Regions from separate parts of the Sedimentibacter sp. genome, predicted to be linked through region 1. Evidence: riboswitches for the same ligand, from Rfam matches in the RefSeq annotation. Region 1 holds a riboswitch; each other region holds the start of a gene.
The links. A riboswitch is a leader RNA that binds a small molecule or an ion and turns the genes downstream of it on or off. The one in region 1 is predicted to bind glycine.

Region 1 (3,286 bases):
CCTATTGTTAAACTCTTAATTCTTAACTCTTAATTCTTAATTGCTTTTATTAGTATCTTCTTCGCATGGAAGAGGACGGTATCCTCATTTCATCTCTGTACTTGGCCACGGTTCTTCTTGATATGCTGATTCCATCAGAACATAGCATTTCTGCAATCTTTTGATCGCTTAAAGGTTTTTGTGCGTTTTCATCGTTTATAAGCTTCTGAATCTGAGTCTTGACGCTAGTGGAGGATATTCCCTCACCGTCGCTTTCGCTTAAGCTGCTGGCGAAAAAATACTTAAGCTCAAACAAACCTATCGGCGTCTGAACATACTTTCCGTTTGTGGCTCTGCTTACTGTTGATTCATGAACGCCTATGTCGTCGGCAACATCTTTGAGAACCAGAGGCTTCAAGGCAGTCTTTCCTTCATCGAAAAACCTTCTTTGAAATTTAAGGATTGATTCAACAACCTTGTACAATGTCATTCTTCTTTGTTCTATGCTCTTTATGAGCCACATGGACGAATTGAGCTTGTCCGTCAGGAACTTGTTTGCTTCCTTGTCATCCAGGTTGGTGATCATATTCTTGTAATAGCTGCTTATAGTCAAAAGCGGCAGGTTGTTGTCATTAACAATGATGATGTATTCACCGTTTATCTTTTCAATTGTAACGTCCGGTACAATGTATCTGATGGAATCGCTGTCAACAATGAACCCTCTCGAAGGCTTCGGCTCAAGCATCTTTATTATGTCGCAGATGCTTTGCACCCTGGTCACTGTAATGTGCAGGTCCTTGGCTATTTTTTGAATCTTGTTCGTGGCTATTTCTTCAAGATACTTTTCTGCTATGATGTACGCATTTTTGTCCTGTATGCCCTTTTCCTTAAGCTGTATCATGAGGCATTCGCTCAAATTCCTGGCGCCCACGCCTACAGGGTCAAATGTTTGAATGAGTCTTAACACCCTTTCAACTTCCACAACATCCTCGTTCAGCAATAGGCTGATATCCTGAACTGAACATCCCAGATAGCCCTTGTTGTCCAGAGATTCTATGATGAACTCACCGATTCTCTTTTCCTTGTTTGTCTTGACCGACACTCCAAGCTGCACCATCAGGTGGTCCTTCAGGGACATTTTCTTGGATGTGTAGCTTTCAAATGTTTGCTTATCATCGGAATCAGATGACTTTTCATAAGCCTTGTAGCTTAAATCATCATATTTTTCGGTAATTTCCTTCCAATCGATTTCATCCTTGCCGTTATCGTTTTTCGGTTCGAAATCCACCTGCTCCTCACCTGAGACAGATTCCTGACCCTTGTTGTCTACGGATTCAAGAAAAGGATTTACCTCAAGCTGTTTGTATATAAACTCCATCAGTTCTACGTTATTAAATTGCAATATTTGTATAGCTTGTCTTAATTCCGGCGTCATGATAAGCTTTTGAGTCTGAGACAGATTCAATTCAAAGCCCATTTTCATAATATCACTCCTCGCTACCATATATTATAACAAATTTTCTTATAATTTCAACATGATATTGTTTTCTATCATATAACAAAATTTAGATATTATATATAAAACCTGATAAAAATTGTCAACATTATGATTATAACAAAAAAAACTTAACTTTGCTAAAATTTTTTTCAAAAAGAAGTAAATAATTTTCTTGATTTTTATTTCAAACAGGTATATACTAACCCCTAATAATAAATGGATGATGCTGGCGGAAGGCAGTCGACCGCCTGCGGACATGACTCTGGAGAGACTCTTAGGAGCACCGAAGGGGAAAGCTTACGGGCGAAACTCTCAGGTAAAAGGACAGAGACAGTATTTTTGTCGTTCAGAGAGACTGAAAATTTCTGAATTGGCCAAAGCTAGCCTTTGCCGGTTCAGAAAACCAGTCTCTTTTATTTTATGACGCAACTGTGCTATGACCTAACCACATTGTTACGACCGAAGGGAAGCAGAATTCATGACAGGTCAATCGCAATAATTATTTTTTGGAAATGCATATCAAGACTGCAAATACATATTACAACTTGGAGGATGAGATGAAAGGAATCATAACAATCATAGGTAAGGACCGTGTAGGCATAATCTCACAGGTGTCAACGCTTCTGGCCAACAACAACGTAAACATTCTGGATATTAACCAGACAGTAATGAGAGAGTATTTCACCATGATAATGCTTGTTGATTTCGAGCAAATGACGTCAGACTTCGTATCGCTGCAAAAGGATCTTGACACGAAGGCAAAGGAAATAAACATGGACATCAGAATGCAGCGCGAAGACATTTTTGACAAGATGTACGAAATATAGGGGGACGCATGATTAAATCAAAAAATATATTGGAAACCATCAAAATGGTTGACGAACTCAAATTTGACATAAGAACCATCACCATGGGAATATCTCTTCTTGACTGTGCAGACACAGACGGAGAAAAATCCAGAATAAAGATATACGACAAAATAGCTAGGTTATCTGAAAATTTCGTTAAAACAGTTGAGCAGACGGAAAATGAATTCGGCATTCCAATAATAAACAAAAGAATATCCGTTACTCCGATTTCAATAATTGCAGGTTCAAGCGGCGATACGGATTACGTGAAGTATGCTGAAATTCTGGACAAGGCTGCAGACGTTGCAGGGGTAAACTTTCTGGGAGGATTCTCTGCCCTCGTTCACAAGGGCTTCACAAAAGGTGATGAAATACTGCTGCGCTCCATTCCCGAAGCTCTGGCACGAACAAACAAGGTTTGTTCATCCGTTAACGTGGCAACCACAAAAGCCGGAATTAACATGGATGCTGTAAGGATGATGGGCGAAATAATAAAAGAAACCGCATACCTTACGAGAGACAATGACAGCATCGGCTGCGCAAAGCTGGTTATATTCGCCAATGCGGTTGAGGACAACCCCTTCATGGCAGGAGCATTCCATGGAACAGGCGAATCGGAAACATGCTTGAGCGTAGGTGTAAGCGGCCCAGGAGTTGTCAAGTATGCTCTTGAACAGGTTAGAGGAAAAGACTTCACAACCGTATGCGAAACCATAAAGAAAACTGCCTTCAAGATTACAAGAGCAGGAGAAGTTGTGGCTCAGGAGGTTTCCAGGAGAATGAACATACCTTTCGGCATAATGGACTTGTCCCTGGCACCTACTCCAGAGGTGGGTGACAGCGTAGCAAGGATATTGGAAGAAATAGGTCTTGAAGCATGCGGCGCACACGGCACAACAGCCGCCCTGGCACTGTTGAATGATGCCGTTAAAAAAGGCGGAATCATGGCATCTTCAAATGT
Region 2 (3,286 bases), on a different contig from region 1:
CAGGAATGACAACAACAGAAACGATAACAACAGAAACGATAACAATCGTTTTGACAACAAGAACGACAACAACAGAAACAATGAAAATAACAAGAACAGAAACAATAACGACAATTTCAGATAGTAATCTGATTTTGCCGCACTTGTTGTTTTTAAGAAAAAAACGGTCATTGACCGTTTTTTTTATACCATATTTTCCAATATATCATCTGCCATCCTGTTTATGCTTTCAGTATCAATCTCCAGCATCCTGTTATCCTGCCTGAAGGTTTTTTTCACCATCTTCATTATGAGCAGGTCAAAAAGCTTGTATGGCTTTGTTTTAAACCTTCCTCCGAAGCATTGTATTGAAAATGACTTGTCCAGAAGCTTTTTCGGGAAGTTGTGCAGCAGGTACTGGTTGACTTTTTCCGGAAAACCGCAGCAAATGTAAATGGCGGTCTTCTTTTTCATAAGAACATCCACGTTGTCCTTTATGAAATCAAGGGTTGATTGGTGTATGTTGTTAAATCTTATACAGCTGCCTATTACAACGACGTCGTAATCTTTGGGGTCAGGTTTTGACCTGGTCAGGTTTACGGTTTCTGCGCCGGGAAGTTTGTCAGCCAGCATTTTTGCACACATTTCCGTGGTGCTGTTGTTGCTTGCATACGCTATTAGAATTCTCATTTTGAGCTCCATTCTATAAGATAATAAAATGATAATATTATATTCATGAATTGTCAAGTTCATGAGTTGTCACAAATGTAACATTAATAAAAATGCATTAAGAACAAAACATAAAAGTAGTTTTTTTAACATGCAAAAACTATTGACAAAGGCAGATTTCAAGCATTATAATGATAATGTCAAACATATAGAATAATTTGACATAAAGATAAAAGTTAATAAATATAATATTGAGTGATGGGCACAGGAGAGTTCCGAAAGGACGCCGAAGAAGCAAATTGCACTGGTCGGGTGCAACGAAACTTTCAGGCAAAAGGGCTGTGTCCGGACAATACTCTGAATAGCAATCTGAGACAGAGGTAATGACGCACGTTGTTACGCTGTCTTTTTTTTCAGCAAAATTGGAAAATTTTGCAAATATATATTAAGGAGTGATGAAGTGAAAACGACACCATTATACGAAAAGCACATGGAGCTTAATGGAAAAATCATTGATTTCGGAGGCTGGGCGCTGCCGGTGGAGTACTCGGGAATCATACCCGAGCACGAAGCCGTGAGGAATGCTGCAGGACTCTTTGATGTATCCCACATGGGAGAAATAACCGTAAAGGGACAGGATGCCGAGAAATATTTGCAGATGGTTGTGACAAACGACATTTCGGTTCTATCGGAAGGGCAGATAGCATATACCCCAATGTGCTATACAGACGGCGGAGTAGTTGACGACCTTTTGGTCTACAAGTACAGCTGCACGGATTATCTGCTGGTTGTCAATGCCTCAAACATCCAAAAGGATTTTCAGTGGCTTGAATCACAGACATTCGGAGATGTCCAGGTAAGTAACGTATCTGACGAATATGCCCAGCTTGCTCTTCAGGGACCTAGGGCACAGGATATTCTGCAGAAGCTTGTTGTGATTGATCTTGATGAGCTTGAGTTTTATCATTTTGCAGATAACGTTAAGGTAGGGGAGTTCAGAGTTCTGGTATCACGCACCGGATACACGGGTGAAGACGGGTTTGAGCTGTACTTTGACGCTAAGGATGCTCCAAAGCTTTGGGATGCCATACTTGAAGCAGGAAAAGATGAAGGGCTTGTACCTGCAGGTTTGGGAGCCAGGGACACCCTTAGATTTGAGGCTGCCCTTCCGCTGTACGGACAGGAAATCGACAAGGACATAACTCCGCTGGAAGCAGGTCTTGGATTTTTTGTGAAGATGGGCAAGGAAAATTTCATAGGCAAGGAAGCTCTTGAAAAACAAAAGGCAGAAGGTCTCAAAAGAAAGGTTGTTGGATTTGAAATGGTTGACAGGGGAATACCCAGAAGCCACTATGAGGTTATGGCAGACAGCAGAAAGATAGGATATGTGACCACAGGAAGCTATTCTCCCACGTTGAAGAAAAACATAGGACTTGCGCTGATTGAAGCCGAGTACGCAAAGGAAGGAACGGAAATTGAAATATTGATAAGAAACAAAAGCCTGAAAGCAAAGATAATCAAAAAAACGTTCTACACGAAAAAATATAAAAAGTAAATCATTTTAATTAAGAATGAAGAGTGAAGAATTAAGAATTATAAGCTTATTGTATGTCATCCACATGGATGAAGGATCGTATTATGGCAATGTAAGTAAAAAAGAATTATAGAAAAACAATGCTAGTCAATGCTTGTGCATTGTCGAATTAAACTATCGTTATCAGGAGGATATTATGAAAGTATTGAATGAACTTAAGTATTCGGAATCACATGAGTGGATAAAGGTTGAAGGAAGTAAAGCATATGTGGGAATAACAGACTATGCACAGGATCATTTGGGAGATGTTGTGTACGTTGAACTTCCTGAAGTGGGAACAGATGTTGCAGCTGGAGACCAGTGCATAGTTTTAGAATCCGTAAAGGCGGCATCCGACGTGTACACACCTGTATCGGGAAAGGTTGTTGAAGTCAACGAAAATCTTTCCGACAATCCCGGCTCCATAAATGAAAATCCATATGAGTCATGGATCATGGCTGTAGAATTGTCTAATCCCGCAGAAATTGATTCGCTTATGAGTGCAGAAGACTACGAAAAAATATGCGATTAAGGAGATATTATGGCTAGATATATTGGAAATACTGATGAAGACAGAAGGCTGATGCTTAAGGAAATTGGTTATCCAGACATAGAATCTCTTTTCAAGGCCGTACCGGATTCGGTGCATTTGAAGGACAAACTGAACATTCCAGAGGCGTTGTCGGAAATGGAGCTTGTCAGGAGCATGAAAAACATGGCGATGGAAAATGTCAGCACCGATGACTGCGCATGTTTCCTGGGGGCCGGCTCCTACGACCACTACATTCCTTCTGCCATAGACCAGCTTGTTTCAAGGCAGGAATTTTATACAGCCTACACTCCCTACCAGCCTGAAATAAGCCAGGGAACGCTGCAGGCAATTTTTGAGTACCAGACCATGATCTGTGAGCTCACAGGCATGGCAGTTTCAAACGCATCCATGTACGACGGAGCAACCGCTCTCACGGAAGCGGCAATTATGGCATGCGAAGCCGTAAAAAGACCTGAAATCCTGGTTGCATCAACTGTTCACCCTGAAAGCCGCCAGGTTCTTAAGACTTATGC
Region 3 (3,286 bases), on a different contig from region 1:
AATCGTTGACTCAAGAACCATGGTCAAGGTAAGGGATTTCGAGAAGCTGGGATACAAGATCAACTATACCCAGGACGGCACATGGTCTACAGCCGTAATTGAAAAACAAAGCCACTAGTAATAAAGACTACAGGCGGTGCAATGCACCGCCTGTTTGTATTATTGCTGCTCGGTTTCTTTTTTCCAGTTTAAGGTTGTCTCACTTTTCATTGAATCAAAGTACACTTTTGTTTCAGACGCAATGACATTCCTCAGCCCAACCAATGCTATGAGGTTAGGGATAGCCATGAGCCCGTTTACGATATCCGCAAGAATCCATATCATGTCCAGCTTTAGAAATGCTCCCACGCCTACAAGAACTATGAAAACCAACCTGTAAGCTGTTATAGCCTTTACGCCGAACAGATACTCCGTGCATCTTTCACCATAGTAGTTCCATCCAAGAATGGTTGTGAAGGCAAAAAATATGAGTCCCACAGTCACAATGTAAGGTCCGATAACCGGAAGGCCCGTATTGAAAGCCTCGTTGGTCATGCTTGCACCAACCAGGTCTCCGCTCCAGACACCTGTCATTATGAGCATCATGCCGGTCATGGTGCAGATGATTATGGTGTCAAAAAATGTGCCGGTCATGGAAATGAGTCCCTGCTTTACACAGGAGTTTGTTTTAGCTGCTGCGGTTGCAATTGGCGCACTGCCTAGTCCCGATTCGTTGGAGAAGACACCTCTTGCAACACCGTTTCGCATTGCATAAAGGACGCTTGCTCCCAGAAATCCTCCGGTAGCAGCTGTTGTTGTAAATGCGCTTTTTATAACCAGAAGAAAGGTCTGCGGGATAAGGCTGATGTTTGTTATCATGATGAACAATGCTCCCATAACGTAAAACACTGCCATAAAAGGAACAATGATTTCGGAAATTCTTGCAATGCTCTTTATCCCTCCGAGAGTTACCAAAGCGACTACCGCAGTCAAAAATACAGAAGTGGCAACTACCGGAATGTTGAATGTAAGTTTTACGGCATCTGTTATAGCATTTATTTGAGGAAATGTTCCTATTCCGAAGAATGCCACCGCAATGCCGAAGGCGGCAAACATTTTAGCCAGGAATCTGTTTCCCAGCCCTTTTTCAATATAGTACATGGGACCGCCCGACATTTGACCATTGTCGTCCACAACTCTGTATTTTACTGACAGCAGGCATTCTCCATACTTGGTTGCCATACCGAAGAATGCGGCTACCCACATCCAGAACAGTGCTCCCGGACCGCCTGCCTTTATGGCGGTTGCCACACCGACTATGTTTCCTGTGCCTATAGTCGCAGCCAATGCGGTGCATAGAGCCTGAAAGCTTGATACGTCACCTTCTGCCCCTTGTTCTGTGTCCTTTGAAAAAACATACTTTAATGCAAGCGGAAGCCTGAAGACCTGAATCAGTCCCAGTTTGAATGTAAGATATACTCCTGTTCCCACCAGAAGAATAAGAAGCGGCGGTCCCCATATGAAAGAATCTGCCTTTTCCAGAAATAATGTAACGTTTTGCATTTTTACCTCCCTAATTTTTGCTGTAACGTTATTAAGGAAGCCTCTTAAGACAAAAAAACCAAGTCAATAGACCTGGCCCCAAAAAATCAGTCTGCTCTGTCCTTTTACCTGAGAGATTGACCGGATATCCGGCTTGCTCCTTCGGTGCTCGTTTGAGGCTCTCCAGAGTTTCGTCCGATAGCGGTCCTTTTGCCTGAAAGCGTGACTCCTTCGGCGGATCAATGATCTCTCTCCCACTACCATCATTCGAACTATATAATTTTCCACGAGCGTGATTATATCATGAGCAGTGGGAAAACAAAAGGAAAAAGTTCAGAAAAAACAAATAGGAAATTGAAAGCGATTTTCATTCTACTATTGTTATGACATGACACGGGAAAATATGAGCTACTTATATTACGATCAAGGCAGAAAAAACATACAACACTGCAAGCATGATTCCGTTTATAAGCGTGAATACTCCCAGGTATCTTAAGGGTTTTGCATTTTCCGTCTGCACATAGAGCTTGTACGAAATGAGACTTGCCAGGGATGCAACGAGGGTACCCAGTCCGCCTATGTTTGTCCCCACAACAAGAGACTTAAAGTTTCCGGTGAAGTTTGAAAGCAGCACCGCTGTTGGAACGTTGCTCAGAAATTGGCTAAGCCCAACGGAAAAAAGCAGTTCCCTTCCTTCAATCAAACCGGAAAGGAATGTTTTGACTGCTTCCATGTTACCCATGTTTCCAGTAAACACGAAGAACAGCACAAATGTTGCCAGAAGGCTGTAATCAACTTCCCGAAGGAGCTTTCTGTCCATTGCAGCCACAGAAGTAAGAACAGCAACAAATGTTATTCTGTAGTCAGCCAGTCTGAATACTGCAGCCAGGCAAAGCGCAAACAGCACCAGGTATGCAGATAGCTTTTTGGGGCTGCTTATTTTTTCCTTGCGGTTAAATTCCACATTGATAACTTCTCTTTTGCCGAATATGGAAAAGATGAGTATGAGTACAAGACCGGCAGCTGCAATTGGAATAGTAATCCTGAAAAAATCTGCGGCATTTATGTTATAAAATGAGTAAAGGTAAAGATTCTGAGGGTTCCCTACGGGAGTGAGCATGCTTCCGAGGTTTGCCGCCACCGTCTGCATGACCGTGACGGTGATGAGGTGGTCGGTCTGCGCGGTTATGGTTAAAACCAGAATTGAAAATGGAACAAAAGTAATGAGAGCTACGTCATTTGTAATGAGCATGGAGCTGAAAAAGCAAATGAGCACCAAACTTAAGAAAAGCCCTCTTGTGTTTTGTGAACCTGAGGTCATTTTCTGTGCCAGCACGTTGAAAAGTCCTATTTCCTTCAGGCCAGCCACTATTGCCATAAGGCAGAAAAGCAAGACCAGGACTTTAAAGTCAATGTATGAAACATATTTTTCCGACGGCGGAACAAAGAGTGCTGTTGCGGCAGCAGCAGCAAAGGATATTACCAGCACGGCTTCTTTTTTAACAAAATTTATTATTGATTTCATATGTATCTCCTTGTCACAAGGGACATTATACCACAAAAGAAAATTTTGTTAATATTTTTTTGATTGCGACGACTCATATCCAGCCTTATTTACAGTTTTTTGTCCTTGTAATAGCGGCAAAATTGCAATATAATTAATTGATTAGAGATGATGTTACATAAATTTAATATATGAGAAGGTTTATTATGATCAGGATTACAATAAATGAAGCTGCAAAGGTGCTAAGTTCAGAATGCAGGG

Region 2: another riboswitch for glycine. It lies ahead of gcvT (glycine cleavage system aminomethyltransferase GcvT); the one in region 1 lies ahead of AAGU76_RS00860 (ACT domain-containing protein).
Region 3: another riboswitch for glycine. It lies ahead of AAGU76_RS18055 (sodium:alanine symporter family protein); the one in region 1 lies ahead of AAGU76_RS00860 (ACT domain-containing protein).

Annotation. Positions count from the first base shown of each region.
Region 1 is NZ_JBCFAS010000001.1:175,249-178,534, reverse strand. Features, by position in the region: gene rpoN (RNA polymerase factor sigma-54) at 50-1,462, opposite strand; glycine riboswitch at 1,730-1,815, shown strand; gene AAGU76_RS00860 (ACT domain-containing protein) at 2,035-2,304, shown strand; gene AAGU76_RS00855 (PFL family protein) at 2,313-3,286, shown strand, end outside.
Region 2 is NZ_JBCFAS010000003.1:86,940-90,225, forward strand. Features, by position in the region: gene AAGU76_RS12310 (flavodoxin domain-containing protein) at 184-669, opposite strand; glycine riboswitch at 904-1,000, shown strand; gene gcvT (glycine cleavage system aminomethyltransferase GcvT) at 1,109-2,203, shown strand; gene gcvH (glycine cleavage system protein GcvH) at 2,379-2,753, shown strand; gene gcvPA (aminomethyl-transferring glycine dehydrogenase subunit GcvPA) at 2,763-3,286, shown strand, end outside.
Region 3 is NZ_JBCFAS010000006.1:79,896-83,181, forward strand. Features, by position in the region: gene AAGU76_RS18050 (copper amine oxidase N-terminal domain-containing protein) at 1-118, shown strand, start outside; gene AAGU76_RS18055 (sodium:alanine symporter family protein) at 160-1,542, opposite strand; glycine riboswitch at 1,629-1,718, opposite strand; gene AAGU76_RS18060 (SLC13 family permease) at 1,934-3,046, opposite strand; gene murF (UDP-N-acetylmuramoyl-tripeptide--D-alanyl-D-alanine ligase) at 3,232-3,286, shown strand, end outside.